Regions from separate parts of the Halonatronomonas betaini genome, predicted to be linked through region 1. Evidence: riboswitches for the same ligand, from Rfam matches in the RefSeq annotation. Region 1 holds a riboswitch; each other region holds the start of a gene.
The links. A riboswitch is a leader RNA that binds a small molecule or an ion and turns the genes downstream of it on or off. The one in region 1 is predicted to bind cyclic di-GMP.

Region 1 (10,615 bases):
CTTCAATTCATTTTCCAGGTGTAAGTGATGTGGAAAGAGCAAGATATGAAGGAGAACCAATTCCACAGCCAGGAGAATATAGAATGTTTGATGATATTCTATTTGATATTAGTTTCCAATTGCCAGATATTACTACTGCAGCAGTTGAAAATTTAGTTGTTCCAGTTCCTCAAGTTGAAGTTAATGAAGAAGGTATAGTACAGTCTATGTCTTGGGACTTTTATTCAGTATCTGGAAATATTATTAATAATCCAGAAACAATAATACTTGACGGTAGTATTGGTTTCTCAATGCAGCCACGATTTGATGGTGAGGGTAATATAATTGGTTCTTATGATAATATATTAGATATTGATGATATGAAAACATCTGAAAGTTATTATAATGATGGCAGATTTTATGAAGAATATCATATGAATATAAATGAAAAAATTGATTTAAGTCATAAAGAAATTTATTGGCAGGACGTAGAAGTATTTGATATCAATTATTATGATAGATATGGAATTAATTATATGGTGCCGTTTATTAATTCTAACTATAATCCATTAAACAAAGCAGGACATGTGTTTATAACCGGAGATAATTATGTTGAATCTGAAAATAAAGTATTTACTGCTCAATATACAGTTTCCATGGACCATGAAGTTGAAGCACCTGTGACTTTAAAATTAGAAGGATTTGCTGATGAGGATATAAAAGAAATTAGCCAGGGAGATATCAGTGATTTCATAAATGGTGGCATGAAAATTACAACAGATGATAAAGGTGAAGTGTTAATAGATATTACTTTTGCGGCTGATGTTAATGAAGAAGGTAGTATTATAGCAAATATTGATGAAACAGATGATAATATTGGTTCTTTTGATGAAGATGAGTTAGAAATAAATGTTGATACTACTGGAAATGATGGAAATTAAACTTATTTTCAATGTTAAAAATATAAATATGAAAACTAATCAGATCAGGCTGGGTTGTAAGCTAGATAACTCAGCCTGGTCTATTTTTATGCTTTATAATGAAAAATTTATTACTATACAAAATATTTCTGGAAAGGTCCAGGAAGATCTAAACCGGGTTAACGCTTTAGGGGGGAGATTAAGAATAAAAAATTAACGGTAGATAAGTAGCAATTAGTTTTAAAAGGGGTTTAATTTCTTCAAGTTATGATATAATAAAAAAGATGATATTTATACACCAAACATACATTTCATACAACAGGCTACAAAATATTACAATTTAGGAGGATTTATTTGAATGAAGTTCGATAGGACTAAGTTTGCTGGACTGGTGGCCCTGGCTCTGGTTATGATAGTGGCGTTAGGGGCATGCGATTCAGCAGGGCCTGCAGCTGAAGATAGCAGGCTTAAATATGATGTGACGGTTTTAGTTCTCGATGAACAGGATCAAGCTCTGCAGGGTGCTGAAGTGACCCTGGGTCAGCTGGAAAAAAGTACTGATAATGATGGCCTGGCGGAGTTTGAAGAAGTTGCTGAGGCTACTTATGAACTTGATGTTGAAATTACAGGCTATACAGCTAGCAGCGAAGATACTGGAACAGTAACTGTTGACCAGGATTCGACTGAATTTACTGTGGTAATGGTTGAAGGCGATAGTGATAGCGGTGACACAGGTCAGGACGATAGTGATGACAGTAACGATTCAGATCAGGACGATGATGACGACAGCCAGGATGGTGATGATAGCCAGGACGATGATGACAGCAAAGACGGCTCCAGGTCTGGCGATACAGAGTCTGATTTCACCTGGGCTGATGATGAAGATAGCGTAATAGCCAGGCAGTTTGCTGCAGCTGAGAGCAAGCAGATTGATTTAGGCCAGCTGGCCGATGGCGAATCAGCAATAGTTGCAATTAGCCCATTAAACATAGATCCAGATAGCTCAGCTATCTATGATGGCAGTCTGGAGGTTACATATTCTGACGGCTCTCAGTCGAGTCAGTCGACAGCAGAAACCCTTAGTTCCAGCAGTCAGGATGGCAGTCAGAGTTCAGCCCAGGCAGAATTGGATTCTGAGCTAAGAGAGCTGGAGGATCAACTTCTGGACCAGGATTTACAGCCGGCAGCTGATACTAGAGCTGATGTGACTGCCCAGGACGCTTATGAAATCGGAGATAGCAGAGCTTTTTACAATAAAGATAATGAAAAAATAGATGCAACCTTAAAAGCCATTGGCGATGAAGTTTTGATCTACCTTGAAGATGGTTATCAGCTGGAAACGGAGACCCTGGAAGAGATGGCGGCTGCCTATGATGACAATATTTATCCAACGGTGATGGATCATTTTGGCTTCCATGCCAAGACCGAATACGACTGGGACGGCAATGGCAGGACGATAATTTTTATTGAAGATATGGGCGGTTCGTCACAGAACGGAATGATTATGGGCTATTTCCACTCGAAAGATTATTTTAGTAATAACGAGTTAAATGACAAATATATATCCAATGAAGCCGATATGTTCTACATAAATTATCAGGCAGTCAAAGAGGCTGAAAGCAGAACCGGCTTTACGATGGACAACGTCCTGCAGACAGTTGCCCATGAGTTCCAGCATTTAGTCTTCTTTGTAAATAAAAGAAATGCCGGCAGAAAAGGAACCGATACCTGGATCAATGAGGGCTTTTCGATGCTGGCTGAATACCTGACCGGTTACCGGGATTATAATGGTGACCTCAGGATAAACAGCTTTTATTTCTCGGAGCCTGAACAGACCTCAACTATGTACTGGGATCAAAATTCAAGCGATTATGGCGCCAGCGCTTTAATAGGCTATTATCTATATGAAAAATTAGGTTCAGGGATCATTGAAGATATCCAGACCAGCAGTAATCCTGCCAGCCAGGTAATTTCTGATAAATATATTGATTTTCCCGGCCTGATGCTTGGCTGGATGCTCAGTAATTATATAGATGGCGAAAATCTTGATAAATTTAGCTATTCAGGCTTTGACCTTGATGCCCGGCCGGCCCTGGCGGCTACAATCGATGGTTCATTTTCAGGCAGTTTTAGCGTTAAATCGACAGCTGTTAAATATTTCAAGATAGAAGGCACTGGTGCAGAAGTCAGTTTGCAGGTCGATAATCTGAACGAAGATACCGGGATTATTATTTTCAATGACTAGGAGAGGATAGAACTTGAAGAGAATACTTTTGATATTGTTGATGATTATGGTGATAGGCACTGCATTTAGCCTGACAGCTCGAGCTGAGGACTGCGCAATAGCAGACAATGATAAGGCCGATCCAGAGCCAGGTTCATTAACCGGCCCGGCCTATCAGACCATCCAGGGTGAGCTTTCTGACATTGGCACCGGTGAAATGCCCTTTCTGGTCTTTAGCACCAGTGACGGCGATTATCTCGTGGCCAATGCCAGCTATGGCAGATTGCAAAACTTAAAAGGCCTGTCCCTGCTCTTAACCGGCAGGATAAAGGATCTTGATGCCGGCCCATTTCTCGGCCAGATAAATGTCGAAGAGTACAACACTTATTTCCCAGACAGACCTAATGATTGTCCTGAAGCCGATTTACCTGATGGAGCTAGTGGCAGCCCCGATGATTCCTGCAGTCAGGACTGGCAGGAAGAGATTTCAATCCTGGGCAAACTGGTTGCAGCAGAAGGCAGGTTATATCTTTTAAGCAGAGATCAGCTAGTTGTTGAGCTTCTGCCTGGGAATTCCCCCAATGCTGAATCTGAAGAAGATGATAGCGCTGATACTTCAGGGAGCTTAGAAGATTATGGCTCCATCAGCGATTATACTGATGAAGAAATCGTAATAACTGGCTCATTCAGGCAGCTAGGAGATTACAGCGGAGAGCTAGAAGTGAAATCCTACCGGGTCTTGTCTGAATAATTGCTGCCATGCTCGGGATTCCAGGTAGTTACCAGCCAGAAAAGAGCCAGTTTGAATATTAATTGAGCTAAATATAGCAATATCTATTAGACGTCAGCTTAGTTGCTGGCGTTTTTCTTTTTTAAGCATAAATTTATAGTTTCTAGAATATTATCTAAACCTAAAAAAGCTCAGGAAGATCCAAAAAAGGGGGTTTTTTGTCGGTTAGAAGTAATATATGGAAATGACGTGACTGAAATATGACTGAAATATGACTGAAATATGACTGAGATATGACCAGAAATAACTATTATTATGATATACTTAATCATCATTAATAATAATGATTATTAAAGGGCAGCATTAATATGATAGGAGGCCGAATAATGAAAGATAAATTGGATTCATATAAAGATAAACTGGTCTCATATAAAAACAAATTGACTTCATATAGATTTATCAAGATCTTTCTGCTATTAATAGGCATCAGAATTGAAAATCAGGTGCCTACTGATTACAGGCCAGAAGTTACTGTCTTGATACCGGCTTATAATGAAGAGGACTGGATTGGAGCTACTGTTAAAAGTGTTCTTGATCAGACCTATCCTGTTAAAGAGATAATAGTCGTTGATGATTCTTCATCTGATAGAACTGGAGAGATCGCCGGAAGTTTCTCCGGTGTAAGAGTTCTGAGAACCCCTGTACAGACTGGAATGAAAGCAAAGGCACAGAAATATGGCTTAAAATTTGTAGAGACTGAGCTTTTAGTAATGCTGGATGCAGATACTGTTTTAAAAGAAGACGCCATTGAAAAGATAGTGCCGGCAACCTATGATGACAATACCTTTTCAGCCTGCGGCTTTGTCATTCCCCAGGATATAGGTAGTATCTGGGAATCAGTTAGACTTGTCCAGTACCTCTTTGGTATCGGCTTCTTTAAGAATACTCAGAATTTCTGGGGCACACTCTTTGTAGTTTCCGGCTGTTTTTCTATCTATAAGACTGAGTTACTAAAATCAATTGATATCCCGGAAGATTCAATAGCTGAGGATTTAGCCTTAACTTTCCAGGCCCAGCTAGAGGGCTATAGAGTAAAATTTATTAAAGATGCAGTCAGTTATCCTAAAGATCCTGACAACTGGTTGACTTATAGAAATCAGATCAGGCGCTGGTACAGAGGCTTCTTTCAATGTTTGAAAATGTATAAAGGCGATCTCTTGTCTAAAAACAAAAAACTATTAGCCTTAACAACTGTCCATCTTTTGTCCAATTTTCTCTGGATATTTTTAGTCGTAGGTTTTATAACAATGACCATTCAGGGCAGTACCGGAATTTATTTATATCAAGCAATCTTTTATTTTCTATTATTTGATTTTTCCTTTACAGTATTTATGGTTTTAAAGGGAGCTATAAAATACAAGAGAATCAGACCGGCCCTGGCTGGAATTCCCTTTTACTGGCTATCGCTAATAATCGATAATGTAATCTTTATCGAATCAGGTTATATAGAGTTATATCGGAACAATAAACTTGTCGTCTGGCATAAAGGTCATTGAATTAGAAGGAGGTCGTTTATATGTATATACCATCAGGTTTATCCAGTTTATATCTAATGGGAAGATTTGCTGTAGTGATTTTAATTGTAGGTCTAGTTTTAGCTATGGGTGGAAGTGGTGCTGACATGCCCGAGCAGATGGTAACCTTTGCATTTACTGATGGCGATATTTCCGTAATTGAAACTGCTCATCCGATTTTGAGTAGATATGATTATAGAGGTGATGTCTATGTTGCAACTAATAGTATTGGAAGCCCTGGTAAATTAACAGAAGAAGATTTACTTGATTTATATGAAGCTGGCTGGGGTGTTGGATCCCATGGCCTTGTTTATCAGGATCTAGCCCTCCTTAGTGATGAAGAGGTTTTAGAACAACTCCAAGAGTCAAAACAGATTTTATCTGAAATAGTTCCAGAAGTTTATGGATCTTATCTAACCCATGATAATTATACAAATCATACTTTAGATTTAATTGCTGAAGTTTATCCAGCCACTGTAGTCAGTTATTGGAAAGCTGTAAATGAGATTCCAATGAATGCCGGTGACCAGCACAGAGTTATGGCTTTAGATATTAATAACCTTGCTTTAAATGGTGTCAAAGCTATAATAAATCTAATGGAAGAAGATCAATGGATAATGCTTTCATTGACTGGAGTAGGCAGGAATCATAACTGGTCAGAAGAGGACTTTACTGAATTAGTCGATTATATTGCAGAGAGAGATTTTGTTGCTGTAAATCGGCCTGATGCTGAATAGCTAGTGATAAATATTATAAAGTTTGACTTTCAATAATATAGTTTTCTCAATGATTAACTATTAATATATTATAGCTAAACCCCTTTCGCTAAAATCAGAAAGGGGTTTTCTGTTGATTTTTAGTTGACAATGCTGATTGATTAATATATATTAATACTAAGGTATGCTTATAGAAGATAAATGAGATTAATAGTAATAAATCCTTGAAAAAGGCAATCCTGCTGAGAGGCAGAGTCGCAAAGCTAGATGCCCGTCTAAACGGGTAGTTCGGCTACCGGAGGGATAACATGAGGAAGTTTTTATTTATTATTTATATTTTAGTTATAATTTTAGTTTTTACAGGTTGTGGCTCAGCAAGTAGCTCAGATATTTTAAGGCAGGATAATCTGACCGATGAGTATCTCAGTGAAGATGAACTGGCTGAAATAGTCAGGGATAATTATAATAATGGCCAGAGAGAAGCTATCTGCTGGAGTGAATTTATTGCTTCAAATCATGAATTAGGGCTAGGAGAAGTAATTTCCGATAATGTAGTTGAAGCTGACGATAGTATGGTCTTAGTCTCCCCGGAGAATAACTTTGATGGTGGCCAGAAAAGAACTGTTGATAGAATAGGCTATGGCAGTTATATTGCCAATCTAAAGACAGATTATGCAGCCGGTTCCTATACAGCTTTCTTTATGTATCAGGGTGTAGCTGAAAAAAATGATGAAATTGATATTGAGATATATAATGATGGTTCCAGGCGGGTTGATTTTGTGATCTGGAAAGATGGAGTTAGGACTAACTATGTCCAGCGGAAGCTTGATTTTGACCCAACTGCTGATTTTAATGAATACAGAATAGATTATCAACCTGATTATGTAGCCTTTTTTATAAATGGAGAGCTAATGGCCTTATTTACTGATGATATTCCTGGAAGTGAGATGTATCTGCTTGCCAATCACTGGTGGCCAGAATGGCTTGAGCCTGATGAGGAGCATGGTGAGAGCAGAAATTATCTCAAGCAGATTGAGAAACTTATATAATCACTTTCAATTACAATTATATAATTTTGTATAGTACGACTTTATGAATATTACCCCTGGCAGTTTTCTGTCAGGGTTTTTTGTATTTATGTGATATTTACCGGAAAGGTCCAGGAAGGTCTAACCAGGGCTGGGGGCTTATTTGACTGACAGCCTAATCTTTGATAACATTATGTCACTAGTAGTGACAAATCAAATTGTCATTACAGGTGACATATTTATAATATGGAGGAGAAATAAATATGACTATTAATTCTGATGAAGAACAGGGGAGTAATCAAATGGAGAGCAAAGCAGTTGATCCTAAGAAAGAGACAATCACAGATGGCCGCAAATCAAGACGGGAGCAGAATAAAAGAAAAGTCCTGTCAACCTTTTTAAATTTAATTGCTGAAAAAAGAACTCTGCCTGATACAGGAGAAATAGCAAGTGAAGCTGGCGTTTCAAGGAGATCAATATTTCGTTATTTTAATGACTTAGATGAATTAATCGAAGAAGCCTACCATTACAAGCTAGATCAAATCAGAGAAAAGTTTCCAGAGCCAGAAGTTCCAATAAAAACCGATAATATAGAGGAAGTAATAACCAGATACGTTAACCATTTAAGCGATATCTATGAATTCACCGCATCAATCAGAAATCTTCTCTCAGAAAGAGGAATGCCACTTGAAGTCAGGGAGCGAATCGAAACTTTAAAGAGCCAGACACTCAGAGATGGCTTAAAAAAATACTTTGAAATCTTTCTAGATGATACTGATATAGAATCCAACTTTATCTATGCCCTGGAATCTTCGTTATCACCAAAGAACTGGGATTATCTTAAGGGCCCCTGTGGGCTAAATATTGAACAGGCCAGACAGGCCTGGGTGGAGATGTTGCTAAGAATTTTTAGCAAATACAAAAATAAATAACTAATATAATATTAGATAATGCTCAAATTTAGCCTTGAACAATCCATATAGTTTCAAGATTAAAAGAAGGAAGTGTTAAAGATGATGAAATTCCTAACTAAACTTAAAAGGAAATCTGGATTTATATCTAAAATATTATTTCTTATCTTAATAACAACCCTTTTAACAGTTCCTCTTATCCGGAGTTCAATGGAAAATGGAGAAGAAGAAATAGAGATTAAGCGTCAGACTGATATCCAGGCATCAGATAATAATGGTGATAATGATCGAGATACCGTTGATAATGATAGTAATCCTGATGCTGCGGATAATTATAGCCCTAACGATAACAATGATTTAGATCAGGCTGATAATAATAACGCCAGTAATTACGACGCAATCCAGGCAGTTCAGCTGCGAGCAGAGCAGACAGCCGAATATCAGGAGTTTGACGGCTTTACTGTTCCAGGCGAGACAGTGCCAGTTGTGCCTGGCATCGGTGGTGAAGTCAAAAATATCCACGTCTCTGAAGGCGACCAGGTTCAAGAAGGCCAGCTTCTCTTAGAACTTGAATCAGAAGAACTTGATCTAGGCATTAAAGAGGCCGAGGCTGCCCTGGAACAGGCTAGACTGGAACTGGATATGGCAGAGACCGGTGCCCGGGAGGAAGAGCTAGAGATGGCTAAAGCCCAGAAGCAGTCTGCCGAAAAGAGTTATGAGCTGGCCCGGGATACCTATGAAAGAATCGAATATCTCTATGATGAAGGAGTTGTGCCTAAATCAGATTTAGATGAGGCCGAGATGGCCCTGATTGAAGCCGAAGCCTCCCTGGAGGCCGCCAGCCAGGAGCTGGAGATGGCCGAGACCGGTGCCAGGCCTGAAGAGCTGGATATCGCCAGAAAAGGTATTGAAGAGGCCGAATATGGCCTGGAGATAGCCCGAGTCTCTCAGGATGACCTCCAGGTAACAGCCCCTAAATCAGGAGTAATAGCTCAGATTGAGCTATCTGAAGGAGAACTAACCGGAGGTGAAAGCCTGGCCATGGCCATCCTGGATCTCGATGAAATAATCTTTGAAGTCGAAGCCCCGGCCAGGAGATTAACAGATATAGAAGTCGGCCAGCAGGCAGAACTGGAATTTGACTCACAGCCAGATCAGACCTATCAGGGAGAAATCAGCTCAATCTCACCGGCAGCCGATGAAGATAGCGGTCTCTTTGAATTCGAGATAGCAATCGCCAACCCGGATTTAAGCCTTAAGGCAGGCGAATACGGCCAGGCCAGAGTCCAGATTGGCCAGGAATCAGACGCCTTTAGAGTTCCACAATCTGCAGTTTTCTCAGAGGCTGGCCAGGATTATATCTATGTAATCAGAGACCAGATGCTAAGAGAAATTGAAATTGAGATTTTAGACGAAATAGCAGCTGGAGAAAATAATGATTTTAACGGAGAAGCAGACAGCTATCTCATAGAAGGTGATCTCCAATCAAGCGAATTAGTTGCTGCAGAGTATGACGAAGATTTCTATTCTGGCCAGGAGGCAGAACTCCTGGAGGTGATCGACTGGTGAGATTACCTAAATTTGCAGTAGAACGACCGGTTGCAGTAACAATGATCATCCTGCTTTTAATCCTGATGGGCGGAATAGGCCTGACCAACCTGCCCCTGGAACTAATGCCAGATCTTGACCTGCCAGTAGTTGTAGTCCTGACTGAATACCCAGGAGCCGGACCCTCAGAGATAGAAAACCTGGTAACCAGGCCCCTGGAGGAGAGCCTCCAGGCAGTAACCAACGTATCATCAATCTCATCTATCTCCCAGGAAGGCGAGTCCCAGGTCATCATAGAATTCGAATGGGGCACCGACCTGGATTACGCCATCCAGGATGTCAGAGAGCAGGTTGACTTTGTCGGCCCGATGCTCCCGGATGAAGCCGAAGATCCCTATTCTATCCAGTTCGACCCCACAGAGATGCCAGTTCTGGATTACGGTGTCAGCGGTGAGGGCGAATTAACAGAAATCCGCCAGACAGTTGAAGATGAGATCGTTCCTGAACTGGAGCGGCTCTCAGGCGTCGCCCAGATAGATATCACCGGTTCCCAGGAGAGAGAAATCCAGATAGAGATGGATCCAGGCCGGATCCAGCGGAACAATATCGGCGTAACCCAGGTCATGGAGGGTATCTATGCCTCCAACCAGGATCTACCTGGAGGCGATGTAACCCTGGATCAGCAGGAAACACTGCTGGTCAGAACTCTGGGGATGTTCGATACAATAGAAGAAATAGGCGATGTCCCGGTGGCCGGCGATGCAGGCATGTATTACCTTGGCGATATAGCAGAGATCTATGACGGCTATACCGACCAGGATATAATAGTTCGCCAGGACGGCGAAGAAAGCCTGGGCCTTTCAATCCAGCAGGAAGCCGATGCCAATACAGTCGATACAGTCGAAGGCGTCCAGGCAGAACTTGAAAGCTTACTGCCAGAACTTGACCAGGAAATCAACTTTACAACCATCCAGGACCAGGCTGA
Region 2 (10,615 bases), on a different contig from region 1:
TTCTTTCTCCTAAAGATAATGTTATAGCCAGGTCAGTCTTTTCTTTGATCTCTTTAACTATTTCAGCAATTATTTCCAGGGTAAAATGATTATCTTCCCCGGATTGGAGAACAACTGTACCGTAGCCTAATTCTTCAGCTGTTAAGGCTGCTGAAATAATTTCTTTCTGGCTTAAGCGGTATCTTTCTGGATTTTTATTTTCTTTACGAAGTCCACAATAATAGCAGCTTCTGTTACAGTAATTTGAGAATTCTATAAGGCCCCTTAAGTGAACACCATCTCCATGATATTTCTGCCTGATTTCATCAGCAGTTTTAAAAAGATTCTGATTATAGCAATCATTGCTTAGAATTAATTCAAGATTATCTAAAACCTGGAGTTGATCATTAAAATTAATTGGCTGCATAATTGATTTCCACCTCATCTAAAAAGGGCTGGATAGCTCGATCCAGTATCCCCATCTTCCAGGCTATCAGGATACCATAATTAATGACTGGTACTCTCGCATTCCTGGCATCTCTAATTCTGCTGGTAACTTCCTGTTGATTGATCATACAGCCACCGCAGAAAACGGCAAGATCATATTTATCAATCTCTGCTGGAAAGTCCTGTCCTGCATAATGGGTAAAGTTTAAGTTTCCTCCTGCTATTTCTTCAAGCCAGCCTGGAATTTTTACTGTTCCTATATCTTCATGGCGTTTCCGGTGGGTACAGGCTTCCGCAACCAGAATTTCCATACCAGGTTTTAATTTCTTTAAGTAATTTACTCCCTGGAGATAGCTATTTAAGTCTCCTTTATACCGGGCAAATAATATTGAAAAACCAGTCAGGAGAATATTATCAGGAACTAATTTACTTACCTGGGCAAAGGCCTGGGAATCAGTAACTGCCAGTGCTGGAGGTTTTTTCAAATTTACCAGGGCAGATTTAATTGAATCTGGTCGGACGACTAAAACCTGGGCTCTATTATCCAGAATTCGTCTTAAAGTCTGCATCTGAGGCAGAATCAATCTATCCTTTGGCGCCCCACTATCTATCGGAATTATTAATAGAACCAGATCGTCTGGCTGAATTAGATCCCCGATTAATCTCTTTGCCGCAGCTTCTAGATTATTATTTTCACCGGCCAGTGAAGCCAGGGCCTTTAGAATTTCTTCTCGCTCATTATTACTATAATTTTCAGCTATAATAATTTTTTCTGGAGAGAAATCACCAAAGGCTGCTGATATCTCAGCTTTTGAAAGATCGAGATTATCTATATTATTAAAGATAATCAAATAAGGGATTGAATTCTCTTCAAGCCTGGAAATAAGGTCTTTTTCATATTCTAAATCTTTCAGGTTATTAATTATCATCAGGGCCAGATCTGTCTTTCTGATAACTCTGAGGGTCTTCTCGACCCTTTTGCTGCCTAGATTGCCTCTATCATCAATACCAGCAGTGTCGATAAAAATCACCGGCCCTAAAGGCAGAACTTCCATGGATTTATAAACAGGATCAGTTGTTGTGCCTGGTATTTCTGAGACCAGGGCCAGGTCCTGATCTGTTAAAAAGTTTATCATCGTTGATTTACCTGCATTTCTTTTGCCAAAGACTGCTATATGGGGTCTTTCAGCTGTTGGTGTTGAATTAAAAGTAGAGGTCATATTTATCATCCTTTAATTGGTCTAATTTATTACTGATTTTATTTGCCAGTGCCTGATTTTTCTCTCTGACTTCATTGATTTTTTGATCGATTAATTTAAAGCCATCAGCCTGTAACTGTTCTGATCCATAATTTATTAGATATTCTGCCAGGGTTAATAATGCATTGGCCTGGCAATAGGGTTTGATATCTCCTAGTTTGGCCAGTTCCATGAAATCTCTGCCTGTCCTGGCCTGCCGGTAACAGGATGTACAGAAACTTGGCAGATAACCTGCCTGGACTGCCTCTGTAACAATCTCTTCTAAATTTCGGTTATCATAGAGTTTGAACTGGCCAGTTTCTTCAGCCTTATCGTTATAACCACCTGGAGAAGTACAGGAGCCAGCACTGATCTGGGAGATGCCATATTTAAATAGCTTATTTCTTAACTGGACTGGCTCTCTTGTAGAGAGAATCATGCCTGTATAGGGCAGGGCCATTCTAATTATAGCTATCAACAGCTTAAAATCATCATCGCTGACTGGATAGGGGGCCTCTTTGATTTTAGCGCCAGCAGCTGGTTTAAACCTGGGCACAGAGATTGTATGGGGACCGACTCCATACTTTTTATCAAGATAATTGGCATGTCTTAACATGGCCAGAACTTCATATTTAAAATCATAGAGACCAAACAAAACTCCGATGCCATAATCATCTATTCCACCTTTAACTGCTCGATCCATAACCTCCAGCCGCCAGTCGAAATCCTGCTTTTTCCCTGAAAGATGCATCTGATTGTAGGTTGGTAGATGATAGGTCTCCTGGAAACAGGTGTAAGTTCCAATTTTAGAGTTAGAAACCCTTGCAAACTCCTCTTCTGTAAGTGGGGCTATCTCAAGGTTTATTCTTTTGACTTCTTCTCCTGGATTATCGCCATCAACTGCATAGATCTTATCAATCTTATCTAGAAGATCGTCAATATTAGAAGAATTCCTCTCACCTGTTAGAATCAGCAATCTTTTCTGGCCTGTATTTAATAATTCTTTAACTTCGTTCTTAATCTCTGATTCTGAAAGTTCTTTTCTGTTCAATTCTTTATTTGGAGCCCGGTAACCACAATAGAGACAGTTATTACTGCAATAGTTATCCAGATATAAAGGAGCAAAAACTACCAGCCTTTTGCCATAGATCTCCTCTTTGATTTTACCGGCAGTTTCAAGCAGTTTCACGATTTTTTTAGGGCTTTCTATCTTTAAAAGCCTGGCCACCTCTAGCTCATTTAAACCTTCCAGCTTTAAAGCTTTAGTAATTATCTGCTCAAATTCATTAGCATCTGGAGGATTGGTATCTGCAAGGACCTGTTCTATATTATTTAGCTCTAATATTTCTCTTAATGGTTTAGTCATTGATATCACCGACTTCTACTGAAGTAAGAGTTGATTTGATTGAAACTCCTGGCAGATTACCGATTTTACCTGTCATCCCAGCCACCTGGTCTGGGGTTCCTTCAACTATTAATGATAACATAGAGAGATTATATTCCCTTGAAGGTATCCCCATCCGGCCAAGGATTATATCTCCATAATCACTTAAAATCTTATTTAGTTTTTCAGCAACTTCTGTTCTATCTTTTATAACTATCCCGACAACACCAATTCTTTTAGAATTACTCATCTTCCCACCCTTTCATGTGAAAATTATAATATTATTATGTAAAAGAAAAACCCTGTTGGCTAACAGGGCGGGTAGAGTATAATATATGGTAGACTATTTACAGAGATAAGTCTCTGCAATTATAAACCGATATAAATCGCAAAGCCTGGATATCTAAAGACATAGATAAGACATAGATATCCCTGAAAATAGAGCCATAAGAATATTTCTACCCGATCCGGCGGATTGCTCCCCCTGAATCCGGAATTATTTGTGATATTTATATCATGTATTTATATTATAACTAACTATTATCAATAAGTCAATAGATATTAAAATATGTTCTAAATACAAGTATGTAACTTATTATGTGATTTTAAATATTAAATAGGTAATATCATCATCATTGTCACCATCACAAAAACTAGCAAAGTCTTTATTTAATGCTTCAGCTATTTTTTCAATTGACATATGAGTATTCTGGCTTATAATTTCATTATATTGATCACTGTATCTTGCTTTTGTATTAGTCTGCTCGCTAAGGCCATCAGTTGATAAAAATATTATTGAACCTGAAGATAGGTCAACTTTTACATTTTTATAATCAATTGCATCTGATGATATCATTTTTGAAATAGGCAGGTTTCCAGCAGGAAGTTCTTTAACAGCTTCATTAAAAATAACTGGTGGTATATGAGAGCCTGCACTACTATAAACCATCTGGTTTTCTTCAGTATCAATAATTCCAAGATTAATCGTTACAAAATAATCATCAGGGAAGTTTTCTTCCAAATTCTGTTCATAAATAAACTTCAATAATTCTTTAGGATCTGGTACTTTATCAGCAGGGAGAAGTTTTACATAAGTATTAATTGTACTTTTAACAAAAGAACTCATCATCGCTGCATCAAGGCCATGTCCTGTAATATCAATAATATAATATAACAGTTTGTTATCACTAAGTTTTATAAAATTATAGAAATCCCCACCTATTTCATTTGCAGGTTTATAATAGGCATAAATATCAAGACCATTGAGCTTAGGTAAACTAATCGGCAATCTCTTTTCATGTAAATCTTTTGCATTATTTATTTCCTGATCAAGTCTCTCTTTAGTTTTCAATAGCTTAAATTCTGATGCTTTTCTTTTTGATATGTCTTGAATAAACACAAATTCATGCTCTTGATCTTTATAGCTAAAATACTGACTTGTTATTTCAACTGGAAAACTACTTCCATCTTTTTTTATAAAATTTCTTTCATAAGTTATACTGCCCTCTTCTTTTATTTTATTCCAAAATTTATTTCTAGGAACAAATTCCTCAGTAAATATAAAATTTGCTACAGATGAACCTATAAACTCTTCTTTTGAATAATTTAATTTAGTAAGTGCTGTCTGGTTAGCATATTCAACTTTTCCTTCAGGTGATACCCTCAATATTAATAGATCTGCGTTATCAACAAAAAATTTATTCATTTCAAGTAATTTTTTCTGTTTTAAATACTCTGTTATATCTCTATAAAAACTTACAGACCCATGGATATTATTATTGTCATCTAACATAGGATAACTATATACTTCTAGTTGCTTTGTTTGATTACTCTGTTCTATGCTAGTAATTGTTTTTTCTACTCTACCTGATTTAAAACTTTCTTCTGAGGGGCAGCTTTCACATCTAGTTTCTGAATCTTTTAAAACTTGATAGCAGTTCTCTCCGATTAATGATTTATCTAAAGAATACCACTCTTTTATTTTTGAATTGGCATAGCGAATTCTAAAATCAGAATCTAAAACTATAATTCCATCCTGGATACTTTCAAGGGTGCTACTAAATAACAGATTCTTATCTTTGATTTTTTGTTGAGAATAAACTCTATTTAAAGCTGATTTGGTACTGGCAATAAGAATTTCAGCCAGTTCTAAATCTCTCCTGTTAAATGCATTTTTTTGTAAAGAAACGGCCTGAAAGACCCCGATACCACCAATTGGTATAGTTATAGCTGATTTATAGCTATTTTTAATTGGATTTGCATCAGGCTCTTTTGCTGAATCTATAGTCAAATAACTTTGATTATTTTTATAAGCTTTACCTAAAATCCCATGATCTATAGATACATCTTGCAATTTTATTTTATCAGAAGTTGCAATTGCAACTAATTTATCATCTTTAGCTAATCTAATACTACTTAAGTCTAGAGACAAAATGTTTTTAGCTGAATTAAGGGTCTTTTCACAGATCTCTTTTTCATTATTTATTTCATGAAATTCAACTGCAACTTTATTTAACTCTTTAATTTTTAATTCCTGGGTTTTTCTTTTAGTTATGTCATAAATATTACCGTGCCAGATTATACTCTCATCATCCAGTTTTTCTGGCATTGCAATAGATTCTATCCATCTTACATTTTGATCTGGCAAAATAATCCTTAGCTCTTCACTCCAGACTGAGAGGTTTTTGGCAGATTTATTAAGTTCCTGGACTATTCGATCATAATCTTTATTATGAACATAAGAAAGAGCCTTATCAGGATTGTCTTTTGTTTCTTTATAAGAAATGCCTAAAAGTTCTTTTATACCTTCTGAGATATAGGGAAAAGTATAAGAATCATCAGGAAGTAATTTGAATTGATATGTCATCCCTGGAGATTTATTAACTAGTTTATCTAATAATTCTTTTAATTGCTCAATTTCTTCCCTACTTTCTTGATATGCTATATTTTTAATACATTCAATTATCCTAATAATATCGCCGTTTTCATCAAAGATTGGGGCAGTAATTGATTTTATATAGGTATCCTTTTCAGGAATGTACTTTTCAACTGATTCTAATTTTTTACTCTTTAGAGTTTGTTTTGCTGCACAGATATCACATTCAGAATCTCTTCCTATTAATTCATAACATTTTTTACCTACAACTTTTTCCTTGGATAAATCTAAATAATCATAGCCTGCCTGATTATACATATCTATAGTATGATCTGGATATTGAATACCTATAATTTCATCAACACTATCGATAATTTTTTTAAAAGCTAAATTATTATTCATGCCAGTAACACCATCCTATAGCTATAATTTAAAACAGATTCAAATATTAAAGCTGTGTAACAATACTTTGATAATTTTCGAACATTTTAATATAAAAAAAACTGGTCCAGGGACCAGTTGATTGATGCTTTGAATTTCTAAAGCAGCAACCAGGCAGTCTTATTAAGACATAAGATCCAGGGTTTTGCGTCCCTGTTTCACAACAGGTTTGCCAATATTTGCATGTTGACTGGTACTATAGTACCATCAATATTGAATAAAGTCAAGATATTTTTTCTGCATATACAAATAATCTTTAAAATAAAGTAAATTTTATTAATACAGCAGATCAAGATCAGGTTTCTCAATACAGTAATACAGAGACCAGATGCTAAGATGCTGTGAAATCGTAAGCAGCAAAGCCGGATATGATCTAAAATATAATGCTATTGCCCATAAAAGCAAGAAGGCAAATTGATACATGGCATTATCTGTGTATTTAAAAGCTCCCTCTTTGACCAGTCCCATCTTCCGATACTTCACCCTAAAATGATCGCCACCTAAAGCCCGAATTAAGCCAAAATATCTCAGGACTGACCAGAGTGTATAGCCAGCCGGAATTATAAGTAATATGGCCAGAAATCTGGCAAAGAACAAATTAATATTTAATGTATTCTGACTGGCTCTGGCAAGAGCCATGACGGTAAATGGACGGGCAGCTAAAAACGGGAAAAAGATGATCCCCCAGACCAGTAAGTCCAGCCGGCCAAACAGCCTGGTAAATAAAGCCTGCCCAAGCTGCAACCTAAAAACCAGAGCTACAATAATTTGATGGAAGAAAAATACCATTATTCCAAGTATAAGCCAGGTTCTATCAGATTGACCTAGCCAACTTCCCTGACTTAAAGCTGTTTCTGCTAAAAACCAGGTTATTGCAGCTATAATTATTTGAAATACCAGATGGATAAACTGGCCCTTAAAAAGATAGTTTAATGAGGAAGCTTCTTCAATGATAATTTTATCTGGTTCCATTAAAATCCCCCTTCTATATTTATAGCACTTCTATCTTCTAGTTACTAAAGCAATCGTCTCTGACTGATTTGAATAACTCTTACCAGTCAGATCAGAATAAAATTCATGATCTTTAAACCCATGGCTATCCAGTAGTGTTACTGCTGAATCCCTGGTATAAAAATGATCATAAATTCTATATAAGTTAATCTCTCCAGACTCAGTCATTACAATAGTCTGATCCAGAAAAGTATCATTCTTTTGATAGAGGAAGGTTTCTGTCAGTGCAAGGTGGGGCTCAGGATGCCAGAACCCTCCGTCATTGATTTCCCAGCTCCTTCTTGTTGAGCTTTCATCTCGATTCTTATCTGAAAAGACATCAAAAATAAAAAGGCCTCCAGGTTTTAATGCCTGATAAACCCTATTTAAAAGGTGGTCTCTTTCTTTATCTGTCAGAGCCCCTAGATCACAGTAGATCAGCATAATTACATCAAACTCTTCCTGATAATCGATCTCTAAGTAGTTCTGATAAATATATTCGATCTCTAAACCCTCTGCTGCAGCCTCTTCCCTGGCATAATCTATCGATCTCCTGGAATAATCAATCCCGGTAACTCTGTAGCCAGCCCTGGCCAGCTCAGCAGCGTATAATCCAGGGCCACAGCCAAGATCCAGAAGTCCTGTCCCATGAGCATGATCAGGCAAAATCTCTTCAACAAGCCAGTTAATTGAGCTGGAAATCGTTTCAAAGTTCCTGCTGGCAGCATCACAATCAGGATCAAGGTGAGCATTAAGCATCTGTTTAGAGATATGCCAGTCGTCCCAGAAATCTAGATCAGACCTTGTAAATATCTCCGGCTTCTTAGAAAGTTCTAGCAATTTTTTGATATTCATCTTTATCTCACTCCATAATAAGTTATTTTTGAAGATACCTTTCCTCCAATCTCTCCCCGGTATCTCCTCGGTACCACCCCAGTACCAACCCAGTATCAACCCAGTACCAACCCAGTTTCAATTCTATTACAGCGTATCTTTGATTAAATATTATCCAAATAATGATTTGTACCTGAATATATTCAGGTTAAATATTAGATTATTACAGTTATATTATATAATTTTAGACTGGAAAAGTAACCACCTATTCGTATGGCTATTGATATTGACTTAATTGATTTAATATGATATATTAAAAATATCAATGAACATAAATTAAATTCATTCATACATTATATAATTGGAGGTGGCCAGAATGCCCAAGGCCTTTAGCGAAGCTGAAAAGAACATGATAAATGATAAGTTGATTGAGGCTGGTCAGGAATTATTTAGCAGGTTTGGCCTTAAAAAGACTGGAATCAAAGATATAACTGAAGCTGCAGGAATCTCCCAGGGCTCATTCTATTCATTTTACAGCTCAAAGGAGGAATTATATTTTACAATTTTAGAGGCAGAGGAAGAAAAAATCCAGAAAGAAATATTGGATTCGAATATTTTTAAAGGCGAAATTACAGCTCAAAGCTTTAAAGATTTTCTGATGAAGGGTTTTCAGCTGATCGATAAAAATCAACTGATCAAGAGGCTATATCAAAATCAGCGAGAATATCAGCAGATAGTTAGGAAACTACCTGAAGAAAAAATTGAAGATCATATTAAAAGTGATACTGAAAAATTAATGCCCCTTATCACCTCTCTTCAGGAGAAGGATAAAATGATCGAGGAAAAACCAGAAGTTATTTCAGGTTTATTGAGATCTCTATTTCTTTTAACCCTCCATCGTGAGGAGATTGGCGAAGAGATCTATCCTGATACGATTGAACTTTTAATTGACTTAATTAGCAGAGGATTAATCAAGGAATAGGAGCTGATTTGATGATTGAGGTTAAAGATTTAACCTATAGTTACCCTGGTGCTGACAGGCCGGCAATTAAAGATTTGAATTTCAGGATTGACAGAAGTGAGATCTTTGGCTTTTTAGGGCCTTCAGGGGCTGGAAAAAGCACAACCCAGAAGATTATTACCGGTATTCTAAAGGATTATCAGGGCTCGGTGCAGGTCAATGGCCAGGAGATTGCTGGCATCAAAAATGACTTTTTTGAAAATATCGGGGTATCCTTTGAGCTGCCCAATCTTTATAACCGGTTTACTGCCAGGGAGAACCTGGAGTTTTTTGCCGGGCTATTTGCAAAGGAATGCGAACCGGCTCTTGAATTGCTCGAGCTGGTCGGCCTGGCTGAGGTTGCTGATGAACCAGTCAAGAACTTCTCCAAGGGAATGAAGATGCGGTTAAATCTCTGCCGGGCCTTTTTAAATAAACCGGCTATCCTTTTTCTGGATGAACCGACATCAGGCCTGGACCCAATGAATAGAAAAAATGTCAGGAAACTGATTCAGGAAAAGAAAGACCAGGGCCAGACTGTCTTTATTACCACCCACGATATGCTGGCAGCTGATGAACTCTGTGACCGGATAGCCTTTATTGTCGATGGGAAAATTGCAATTATTGACTCCCCACGAGAATTAAAATTGCATCATGGCAGAAAGCAGATTGAAATTGGTTACAAGAATAACGGAAACCTGATTGAAAGCCAGTTTGATCTAAAAGGGCTATGGAGCAATCAGGAATTTATTGAGCTATTAAAGGAAGACAGAATCGAGACGATCCACAGCCAGGAAGCCAGTCTGGAAGATGTCTTTATCAGGATAACCGGGAGGGAATTAAGATGAGAATCCTGACAGCCTTTAAGCAGGACCTCAAATTCCAGTTCAGGCATAAGTTTTATCATGCCTACCTGATTGTCAGTATTATCTATATTGCTCTATTATTGAGCCTGCCAGGAGATTTAAGGCCCTTTATTGCCGGCATTATCATCTTCTCTGACCCGGCCATGGTCGGATTTTTCTTTATCAGCGCAATTATCCTGCTGGAAAAGGGAGATCGAATTTTAGAAAGCCTCTTTATCACCCCTTTAAAGCTGGAGGAATATATTATAGCCAAGCTGACCTCCCTGGGAGTTCTCTCCCTTGTGACCAGTCTGATAATTGTTCTGATAACAATTGAAACCAGGGTCAACTATTTATTATTGATAATTGGAGTAATTCTAACAGCAGCTACCTTTACCCTCTTTGGTCTGGCGATTACTGCCTGGATTAAAACTGTCAATCAATTTCTGATAGTCTCGACTCTCTTTAGCATGATAGCTGTGCTACCTGTAATTGGCTATCTGGGCCTGACAGATAGCTGGATCTTTTATCTCTGGCCAAGTCAGCCTGCTCTATTAATGATCGGTGGAGCCCTAAATGGTG
Region 3 (10,615 bases), on a different contig from region 1:
GCAGCTGGGTAGATGTATTGACATTGGGATCGGCAGATAAGATCTGATCGCTATCAGTCAGGATCTCATCCTTTAAGTCTTCTAGTTCCTGGTCATCCTCTAAATCCAGCCCATCGGCAGAACTTTCTACTGCTAAAAATCCACTGATTATTAGAACTAAACAGAGAGAGATAACTCCTGCTAATTTATATTTTTTCATAATCTGCCTCCTAATTTGGAGATGATCAATTGTTATATAGTTTTAATAACGATTAATTGACAATATCGCTCTCGGCTAAATCAAAGACTGCCTCCTCAAGAAGTGTTCTAACGACAAGGTTTATAACTTCCTGCTTGCCTTCACCGGTCTCGAATTCAACGACATTATCTCCCATAAAGGAGAATGCCTGAACTCCAACTCTTTCGCCCTCTATCTCGTCCTTTAAACTCCTGGCCCAGACAACTTCAGCTGTGGTTGTATCGACCAGCCTTAAATCTATGGCAGTTCTGGCAACGGCAGTTTCAGTGGAGCCGCCGACGCCACCGACTGAAATACCCATGCCACCAGAGGTTTTATCGACTTGATATTCGGTGATAGCGCCTTCAAGGACATAGTCGGCGCCTTTCATCTCGCCGAGATCAGGTCCTTCACCGAATGCAAGGCGGTCTTCAGCCTGGAGCTGCTGTTCATTCATGAAATCACCGAGACTGGATCTATCCAGGACATTAAACTGCCTTGACCTGGCCAGGGCGGTAATTAGCATATCTGTTGCCCCCTGGGTGACGACTGCTGAACCAGTCTCCTGGCGCTGTCCAGTCTTATCGGCAATATTATAGACTGCAATTGAGGCTTTTTCATCTTCAGCTGGCTCAGGCAGAGCTGCCAGCAGCTGGGTGGCCACAGTTACATTCTTCTCCGAAGATTTAATTTCATCGGCTTCTTCTAAGATTTTATCCATTAGTTCATCGATACTGGCATCATCTAAATCTTCGGCCAGGGTAACCCCGGGAATTATTAGTATAGCAACAAGGCTTAATGCTATAATACCTATTAAGGTTTTAGCTTCATATGTCATATTTATATCCTCCTAACAGCTTGTGATTTACCAGCCGCCAAAGTCACCACCGAAATCATCATCTGAATAGGTTATAATTGTGCTGTCACCGCTAATCTGGTCGACTATTTCAACGATAACCTCGCCAGTCTGGGGATCTTCGGCTACAGATATATTTAAGTTACCGGCATCAAATTCGCCATAGGGTACTTCATCTTCATCCATGATCATATCAACGATTTCCCGCTGGGCTGAGCTATATAGTCTCCGCTCCAGGCCATCAGCAAAATCCTGAATTGGGTCCTCTTCTTCATCAACTAATTCTCTCTGGGTTTCAGCGGTATTGATTGCCACCTGCCGGGCATTTGGATCATTAAAGGTCTGGAAACTCCAGCTCATGGTATAGTTATAGCCATTAAAGGCTTCGATATTACCTGCAAATGCTAAAACCAGCGCAAATGCAACAATTATAGGAATTATCTTTTTCATTTATTTAAACCTCCTCTAAAAGCTAATCTGGAAGCCAGCTACTGGATAGACATTGCTATCTTCGAAACTTCCACCTGTATTTATAGCTCTGGCCTCAACAAAGATATTATCTGTGATATCCCAGCCGGCAAAGAGATGGTATTCTGCCTCACCGATAACATCGCCACCGGCGCCAATGTAAATATTCTCAATTGGCTCAAAGGATAATGACATAAACCCGGCGATCTCGCTCTCGGCTCTGAGATAAAAGACTTCACCGATAAACCTTAATGGCCTGCCAGCTGGAGAACCTAGCTGGGGTGCAAATCTCAGGCCAGTATTAATTAGATTGTCGCCTTCGCCATAGGTTGTAAAGACAGAGCCCAGTTTATGGTTTCTAAACTCCGGGGTATCCTCCTCTTCCATCATTGCCCTGGAAGCCTCAATCAGCTCCATTCTCCATTCTAAATCTTCATCCTCTTCTGCCAGGGCAGGTGTTGCCAGAATAATTACTGCCAGAAATAAACTAATTGTAATTATTGCTGCCATATTCTTATAGTTTTTAGTCAAAGTTAATCATCCTCCTTATCATCATCGTCACCATCTGGACTATTATTGGTCTCTGCATCTGCATTACTCTCAGCATCACTAACTGATTGCTGATTGATTACTGCCTGATTGCCGCTACCTTCCTGAGAAATACGGGCTTCAGAATTTTCGCCCTGCTGAAAAATAAGAGAAAAATTTTTATCGCCAGATTGAAAAACTTCCTGATAGTTATTGTTATCAGAGAAAATGATCCTGATATTCCAGCTATCATCTATTGTTATTTCATAATTGAAACCTGGTTCTAAGTTAAGATTGAGTTCAGCTACTGTGGCGGTTTGGATTGTAACTCCAGATATAACCAGTAAAATTAACAGAAGAAAAAGGAGGCTTTTTATGATTCTCACTATTTCACCTCCTTTCTACTCACCGATCAGGATTTCTATATTCTGGTTGTCACCGTGTTGAATTACTTCTAAACTCTCATCATTTTTAAAACTCATGATATCAGCTGAGTTATTCTCTCCGTTTTGATCTATCCTTTTACTTGTATTTGTTCCTAATTGAATAATTCCAGCTTCATTATCATCTTTACTCTGATTTATTTGTCCTGTATGATTGCTTCCATATTGAGCTATTAAAGCTATATTATAATCTCCATTTTGTTCAATAGAGGCTTCATTATTTCCAGACCACCAAGCAAATTCGTCTTGATGAGTAATTCCTATATTATTGTCTCCTTCTTGATAAATCTCTGTTGAATTATTATTACCAATTTGTTTAATCAAACTATAATTGTTTACCCCTACTTGTTCTATTGAAGCAAAATTAATGTTTCCCACCTGGTTTATATTAGCCAAATTATCTGTATAAGTATTATAGCTTATATCATTGTAATCCAGGATTGAAACTTCGCCTAATAAATTTTTTTGATTTTCAGATTCTAATTCTAGCAATTCATCATTAATATCTTCAGCCTGAACAAAAATTCCAGCAGACAGAACAAATACACATATTAAAATAACTAACATAAATTTTTTAATAAATAAACTGTTTAGTTTTCTTATTATATTTTTGAAGGCCAATTTTTCCATTATATCACCTACTTAAAGTGATTTTGATACAGCCTGAATTAACAGGCTGCAATGAATTGAAATTCAATCAATTCCCCTGAATTACTGTTGCAGAATTAGAATTTCCTTCTTGATTTATTGTAGCAATATCTTCTGCTGCAGTTTGATTAATTAATGCTGAATTATCATTACCTCTTTGAACAATAGAGCCTTCATTATTTCCAGTAATATTCCAATCTACAGCAAATTGAACTATCTGAGCTTCATTATTGTCGCCAAATTGATCTATTTGAGCTTCATTACCTTCAACAAAGTCATGCTGATTAATATTAACGGTATTAGCTTCTCCAATTTGATTTATTGAATAGATACCTCTATGGGCGATATCACCAAATATTTCTGCTTCATTTGCGATTCCTTCTTGATTTATTCTTGCTTTTCCCTCTACTGATGACATAAGATTTATATTAGCAAAATTAGATTCCCCTTCTTGTTTTATAATTGAATTATTTTCTCGAGCCCAAATTTGATAAATTAAAGCAGTATTTATTATACCATCCTGCTCAATATCAGCATTCATATCTGGCCCGGCTTGATAAATATCCCCTAAATTCAATTCGCCATCTTGAGATATTATAGCTTCAGAATTACCTGTTCCAAAAGTCTGAAGAATATCTGCTGTATGGTTATCTCCTTTTTAAATAATTTCAGATGTAATTACTGCTATTTCTGAAGGATGCTGTTGATTAATAGTTGCCACATGATTAGATCCTTCTTGTTCTAAATTAGCAACATTACCAGTTGTTTGATTTATTATTCCTAAATGCTCATTACCTATTTGTTCCACATCAGCTTCTGCGCTGTCCCCTATCTGGTCAATATCTGCTTCATTGCCTGCCAATCCAACAAAACTGATACCAAAGACTAATATAACAGCCAAAGTAAAAGCAAATAGTTTTTTCATTATATTAATAAGCCTCCTTTTTATTAGTTAAAGATCATTTTGAATCCTTAAAACTAAAAATATAATCTATAACCAATAATTAAGGCCTATAACTATAAACAACTATAATTAACTAAGCTTTTGAAATAATGGGCACCTTATTAAATAAGGTGCCCATTATTATAACACCTATTAGATCTATTAATTAGTGCTTTGTATTACTTCAGCAGTATTTTCATATCCTTCTTGATTTATATCAGATGAATGACCTGCATCTTCACTTTGCCATAATAAAGCTGTATTATCATTTCCAATTTGATTTATTTCTGCAGAATCATTTCCACCCTGGTGGAGACCTATAACATTTCTATCACCAGTTTGCTGACCAGCAAACACGGAATCAGTTTGTACTGCCCGATCGGTTTTTTCTTCACCATTAAATCCTACAAACTTGTTTTCGTCGCCTTCCTGAGTGAAGAATACTTCTGAGTCATTTTGTGCTGGGAATTCTGTATTATGCTCAAGCCTGAATAAATTATCGTCTCCATCTTGTTTAATCCAAGCATTTGCTTCAGTTTGAACTAGTTCAATGATATTTCTGTTACCCTCTTGAACTAAATCTGCATCACTACCGCCTAGGTTCTGAGTTTCCCCACCTGAGAAAACATCAGCTTTATTTTCATCTCCATCTTGATAGATAGTTACTGCACTTGAAATTGACCATGGGTAATCTGATAAATATGAATCTATTATAGCTTTATTTTCATTTCCCATTTGATCTATCTCAGACCAAGAATTAGCACCATTTTCATCATAATTTCTATTTATTTCAGCAAAATTTTCCATACCATCTTGATTAATTCTTAAAAATAATGCAGTATTATCACTGCTAGATACTGAATTAATTATTGCTTCATTTCTTATTCCTGCTTGATCAATCCAGGAATATGTTGCAGCTTCCCAGCCTGGATCATGAATATCATGACCTAATCCCCAAAGATTGCCTTCTTGAGTTATTTTAGCCTCATGAGATTCACCCACTTGCTCAATCATAGCATCTAAATTAGTCCCATCCTGGTCAATTGTAGCTTCATGACCTTCATCAGCCATTACTCCCATGCTCATACCAAAGACGACTGCTATTGCTAAAATACCGATAAATAGTTTTCTCATTAGTATTAATCCCCCTTTATTGGATTTGGTTTTTCCCTTTGGTCGGTTTCACCACTGGCTCACTGCTATCTTTTCAGGTGACCAGATTTAAGATAACAGGTCACTGCCTCCAATAAGGAAGGTTAAATATTAAGCTAATTCTTATAGTGCTCTCCACATGCCTAAACTGCCAATCCAGCAACTTTCAGTTCGGCTGAGTCAGGTTTTTTAATCACCTCCAGGTTTGATTTATTCTATTATAAGGATTTGTAATCTATCTCAAGCTTAGCTTCAAGCTTGCTAGCTGTTTGCTTATAATGGTTTGAGATTCTATCTTTTATTCTGTCAGCTTCTCTGGAATCGACATCATAAAGGATTAATGCGTATTGGTCATGATTTAGCTGACAGAGGACATCGCAGCAGCTAATTTCTGAGGAAAGGATATCCAGCAAATGCTGGCCGGCCTCTTTGATACTGGGTTGATTTTCTGGATAAGTGTCAATCTTTATCTGGTAAAAGTAGGTCGAGGGCCAGCAATCTCTTTCAGACCGTCGACTTTCCAGCTCATATATGTGACTGAATAGGATTTTATCGCAGATAAAGGCCGACTCCATAAATAACTTCCTCCTATTGATGCTGCGATCTCTATTGATTTTTCTATCACTTTCTGTTTATTATTATAGGGAATACTTGCGATGATTTGAATAATGCTGGGATAATGCACGATGATGCTGGGATAACGCAATCGAGTAGGAGAGAAATAATTAATTTATTTCTCGTCCTCTCACACCACCACAGCATACCGTTCGGTACTGGGCGGTTCATTAAGTATTAATTACTTGTGCATATCTTTCTGTAAAACTAAAGTATCCGAGTTTCTTTAATAACTGATTGGTAAAGCTTTTTGCAAGTATAGGGCTATTGGATATTCTCCAGTAGCCTTTCCTTGTGTTAGCATATTCCCACGCTTTGGGCTCTTTAATACCTAATTTCCTGAGCATCCTAAAGCGGGTTTTGACCTTCTTCCACCGTTTCCAGTAGCACATTCTTATTCGTCGTCTTGCCCACTGATCAAGAGCTCGCATCTTGCTTTTCATATCAGCTATTTTGTAATAGCTAACCCACCCTGTGATTGTCTGTTTTAATTTCTTAAAACGATATTTCATCGTCCAGGGCTTGTTTCTTGATGTGAGTTCTTTTATCTTTGTTTTGATTTTCTTGATTGATTTCGGGTGGATTCTTATCCTTACTTCACCATTCATCCGATAAAATGAGAACCCTAAGAATTTTCTTCTCCAGGGTCTGCCGACTGCACTTTTTGTTGTATTAACTTTAAGTTTCAGTTTCTTTTCAATAAATAAAGTTATGCTTTTCATAACTCTTTCAGCCGCTTTCCTACTTTTGACATAGATCTGATTGTCATCAGCATAACGGCAGAATTTATGATTGCGTTTTCCCAATTCTTTGTCCAGTTCGTCCAACATAATGTTACTGAGTAGTGGACTTAGAGGTCCTCCCTGAGGACATCCTTCATCTGTTTTCTTAATTAGACCATCAATCATTACTCCTGAGTTAAGATAAGCTCTTATCAATTTCAGCACCCTTCTATCCTGCACTTTTCTGGCTACCAAAGACATCAGTTTATCATGTTGAACAGTATCAAAATACTTTTCAAGGTCAATATCGACCACCCATGTATAGCCATCATTTATATATTCTTTAGCTTTATTTACTGCCTGATGTGCATTCCTTCCAGGTCTGAACCCATAACTATATTCTGAAAATCCTGGGTCAAATATTGGTGTCAGCTGTTGTGTTATTGCCTGCTGAATCATTCTATCCGTTACTGTTGGGATACCAAGTAGTCTTACTCCACCACCAGGCTTAGGTATTTCTACTCTTCTTACAGCCTGTGGTTTGTAGTTACATTCCAGTATATCTTTTAGAAGCTGTCTGCCATTTCTTTCAAGATGAGGTAGAAGTTCATCTACACTCATTCCATCAATTCCATGGCTGCCTTTGTTCTTGACGACTCTTTTATATGCCCTATTCAGGTTAGGAGCCTCTAGAATTTTCTCCATCAGATTACTGGAGTCTGCATTTTCACCGTTTCCTACATTCGGCAACGCCGCAGAAACACTCTGCACTCTCTCATTACTTCTAGCTTCCAGCCTTCTCTCCTGAGAGCAGCCTTCATATGAAGTTGTCTGCTTTCTATGTGTTTCCGTCGAGTTGTTCAAATCTAAGAAACCTCCTAATGTTTCATCCTTCAATTGATGTATATATCCATCAATCTACTATGACTTCTGCTGCATTCTGACAGTTCAGCTCTTACATTACTGCAGAGTTTATTGCTTAGAAGTTCATCACCACAATTTACTGTCAGACCTTCCCTGGTTAAGAATATTTACTTTCACTTCACCTATCTGCTGTATTTACACTTCCTGTTTCGAATAGTTTTGGGCTTTATTTTGTTATGCAAACTCACCCACAGGAATATGCCTTTTATACAGTTCGTATTCCTCAGACCGAAGTTTTGCCTCCAACTTCCTTCAGATTCCATCTCACGATGGACACCCTTGTCTTCAGCTAGTGGTTGGCACTATTAACCCCCACATCAGACTTTCACTGATTAGCAAATATCCATGCCAGGCAAACATAAAATAACCCCCACCCAGGATGCCTGGTGTGAGGGTTATTAAAAGAGTTATATGAAAAATGAGCTAAGTTTAATTTATTAGTTTTGTTCTGTTTTTATATAGCCCGTTACATAATGGACATCATATAGATCATCATAAGGAAGATTAATACTACCAACATCATCCCAGTAAATCTCTTCATCTCTAAGATCCTTTACAGTGTCTGATAAATCAGTTATTTTGTCAGAACTATAAATTCTTCCTGGACCATGAATATCACTTTCATAATATTCACCTTTAAGTTCGTCTCTATCATCTGTATGGGCTGAAATCTGGACTTCCTGACCAGTTAAAATATTTTCTGGATCTGTTAATTTCTGGCCTGATAATGTCTTATATGTCCAATTGATTCTGTCTATTAATAAATCGCCTTCATCATTTTCAAATAGTTCTATTTCAACATCCAGGGTTATAAAGTGATCTTCAGCCTGATCGATAACATCTGGAAGATAAAATGTGAATTCATCGAGATTTTCAATATTATTCTCTATAAAATACTCACCTGCACCAGGCAGGCCATCTCTTTGGAAATATATATTTGTTGTGTCATAATGATTAATAACCTGATCATCTCTAAAATATTCTGGTGAACCATTATTATAGCTCAGGTAAAAATCAATACCTGAAGTATTATTATCATCCTCGATATCACTATCTGATATAACCTGTGGGGTAAAGGCGATTTCTAATTGATGGTTTTCTATTTCTAAATCTTTGAAATTATTTATTTTTACTATGTTATCTTCATCTGGTTCGGTTAATGTCATATTACTGACAAAATACATGGCCTGGAGTCTTATCTCCTGAGATTCAGTTGCCATCATTTCAACTAGGTCAGGGCTGATAGCTGCTGCACTAAAGAAGCTGCCTGCAACTGCAACGGCATCCAGGTCATTATCCTGAATTGTAAGACTATCGAATACGACTTCATCATCTTCGGAATAAGCGGTGCCATCTTCAAAGGTTATTAAACCGAGATCTATTTCATTTGTATCTTCATCAATAAGATCGCCAGGGATTGAATCCATGCCATTTTCTAAAGCAAGGTTACCGGCATAATTGCCATCTGCATCAACAAAGGTGATTGCGCCAGGTTCTCTAGGGAAATCAATAGAAAAAGTCTCATTTTCAATGTCGATAACTTCATAGCCATACCTGAATATGAGAACTATCTGGCCAATGTCTGGGTTGTTACTGGTATCAGCAGCCTGGACTTCAGATTCATCTGATAATTTGCCTCTAATAGTTAGGCCGCTGCCAGTAACTTCATCTGGCCTAAAGGTTATGATGTCGCCATCGTTGCTGCTATCTACTGTTTTAGAAGGGTAGCTGTCGTCCTGGATTTCTATACGGTTTTCGCCTTCGAGACTTGAAATATCTACTCTTCCTGAATCATCAGTATCATAGATTTCATCGCTATTAACAACAACTCCAATGTCACTGACTGGTTGGTCGTTTTCATCTAGAACCTCAACAGTAATATCATAAGTCTGGTCAATAATATCTACTCCATTATCACCAATATTGTCACAGGCTGAAAAAACCATAAGTAAAGTAAAAACAGTTAGTAATGATAATATTTTTTTCAAAATAATGATTCCTCCTCTTTTATTTTAGATTTATGTTCATATCTTCAAATTTATTATTATACTAATTATATTATTATTTATAGAGAATTTGAATGATGTTAGGATAACGCTAAAAACCTGCCATTAAATTAATGACAGGTTAGTAAAGCAATTAATTGATTTTAGATTAAACTTAACTCTTCATCTTCAATATGCTCGCCACAATAAGGACATTCCCATTCACCGCTGGAGGAACTGGAATATGACTTTTTGCTGCAGTTATTGCAAACCATGGTGTACATTGTTAACTCCCCCTGGAAATCAGTTTAATCTAAATGGCTAATTTAGTTAAATAGAGTTTATCTTTGTTATTAAATTTAATTATATAATATTGGATATGGATTGTGAATGATATTGGGATGATAAACTTAAAAATAATTGCTTTCCCAATTGCAGTCGTCGATGAAATCGACATATGTTTTTAATGAGTCTTTTTAAATGCGTATTCTTATCCGGTCATTTCAGTTCATCGGGAAGACGTCAAAATGCATTTCGAATTTTCCCGATTGTCGTGGCAACGACAATTTGTACCAGTTAAAAAATAAATTTATTATTTTTGAAAAAGCACTTGCAATTTATTTATTATGGTGTTATGATGAGTTGTATTTAGAAAATAAAGGATTTTCTTAATACTAATTAGAAATATCACTTAAATAGAAAGCCAGCAGAGTAAAGTGCTAAACTGCTGTTGATATAGATTGCCTGACTTGTGAAATCTTGCTTTAGGATAGGTCTGACAAATAAAAGGGGGATGATAATTTGAGTAAAGTTAAAATGCCGTTGATGTCTGAGGCTGCCAGTGGAAAATTTGGTAAAGAGTTTGTTTATTATAAGAGATATGGCAAGTCTATTTGTCGGAGATATGTGAAAAATGATGGTGGAGATAGCAAGGCTTCAAGAAAGAATAGAAATTTATTCAAAGAAGCAGTTGAATTTTCGAAATTACTGACCGTTGATGATAAAGCAGCCTGGAATAAGATGAGTCAGGGAACGACTTTAAATGGGAATAATCTTTTTATGAGGGCAGCGCTGACTTCATTTCATAATGGCAATAATTTCAGGACAATTTACG

Region 2: another riboswitch for cyclic di-GMP. It lies ahead of I0Q91_RS02045 (PAS domain-containing protein); the one in region 1 lies ahead of I0Q91_RS10490 (family 16 glycosylhydrolase).
Region 3: another riboswitch for cyclic di-GMP. It lies ahead of I0Q91_RS08105 (hypothetical protein); the one in region 1 lies ahead of I0Q91_RS10490 (family 16 glycosylhydrolase).

What each region holds. Positions count from the first base shown of each region.
Region 1 is NZ_JADPIE010000006.1:21,113-31,727, reverse strand. It holds gene I0Q91_RS10515 (hypothetical protein) at 1-920, shown strand, start outside; gene I0Q91_RS10510 (carboxypeptidase-like regulatory domain-containing protein) at 1,258-3,144, shown strand; gene I0Q91_RS10505 (hypothetical protein) at 3,158-3,874, shown strand; gene I0Q91_RS10500 (glycosyltransferase family 2 protein) at 4,240-5,409, shown strand; gene I0Q91_RS10495 (polysaccharide deacetylase family protein) at 5,430-6,164, shown strand; cyclic di-GMP riboswitch class I at 6,366-6,443, shown strand; gene I0Q91_RS10490 (family 16 glycosylhydrolase) at 6,452-7,192, shown strand; gene I0Q91_RS10485 (TetR/AcrR family transcriptional regulator) at 7,435-8,103, shown strand; gene I0Q91_RS10480 (efflux RND transporter periplasmic adaptor subunit) at 8,185-9,651, shown strand; gene I0Q91_RS10475 (efflux RND transporter permease subunit) at 9,648-10,615, shown strand, end outside.
Region 2 is NZ_JADPIE010000001.1:394,303-404,917, reverse strand. It holds gene hydE ([FeFe] hydrogenase H-cluster radical SAM maturase HydE) at 1-406, opposite strand, end outside; gene hydF ([FeFe] hydrogenase H-cluster maturation GTPase HydF) at 393-1,646, opposite strand; gene hydG ([FeFe] hydrogenase H-cluster radical SAM maturase HydG) at 1,630-3,030, opposite strand; gene I0Q91_RS02050 (TM1266 family iron-only hydrogenase system putative regulator) at 3,023-3,298, opposite strand; gene I0Q91_RS02045 (PAS domain-containing protein) at 3,644-6,325, opposite strand; cyclic di-GMP riboswitch class I at 6,467-6,548, opposite strand; gene I0Q91_RS02040 (methyltransferase) at 6,641-7,336, opposite strand; gene I0Q91_RS02035 (class I SAM-dependent methyltransferase) at 7,367-8,209, opposite strand; gene I0Q91_RS02030 (TetR/AcrR family transcriptional regulator) at 8,565-9,170, shown strand; gene I0Q91_RS02025 (ABC transporter ATP-binding protein) at 9,182-10,036, shown strand; gene I0Q91_RS02020 (fluoroquinolone export ABC transporter permease subunit) at 10,033-10,615, shown strand, end outside.
Region 3 is NZ_JADPIE010000004.1:124,596-135,210, reverse strand. It holds gene I0Q91_RS08145 (CsgG/HfaB family protein) at 1-199, opposite strand, end outside; gene I0Q91_RS08140 (CsgG/HfaB family protein) at 252-1,055, opposite strand; gene I0Q91_RS08135 (curli assembly protein CsgF) at 1,083-1,523, opposite strand; gene I0Q91_RS08130 (hypothetical protein) at 1,539-2,072, opposite strand; gene I0Q91_RS08125 (hypothetical protein) at 2,075-2,455, opposite strand; gene I0Q91_RS08120 (hypothetical protein) at 2,471-3,142, opposite strand; gene I0Q91_RS08115 (hypothetical protein) at 3,210-3,758, opposite strand; gene I0Q91_RS08110 (hypothetical protein) at 3,819-4,085, opposite strand; gene I0Q91_RS08105 (hypothetical protein) at 4,266-5,237, opposite strand; cyclic di-GMP riboswitch class II at 5,269-5,357, opposite strand; gene I0Q91_RS08100 (hypothetical protein) at 5,474-5,830, opposite strand; gene ltrA (group II intron reverse transcriptase/maturase) at 6,041-7,456, opposite strand; gene I0Q91_RS08090 (hypothetical protein) at 7,954-9,504, opposite strand; gene I0Q91_RS08085 (hypothetical protein) at 10,303-10,615, shown strand, end outside.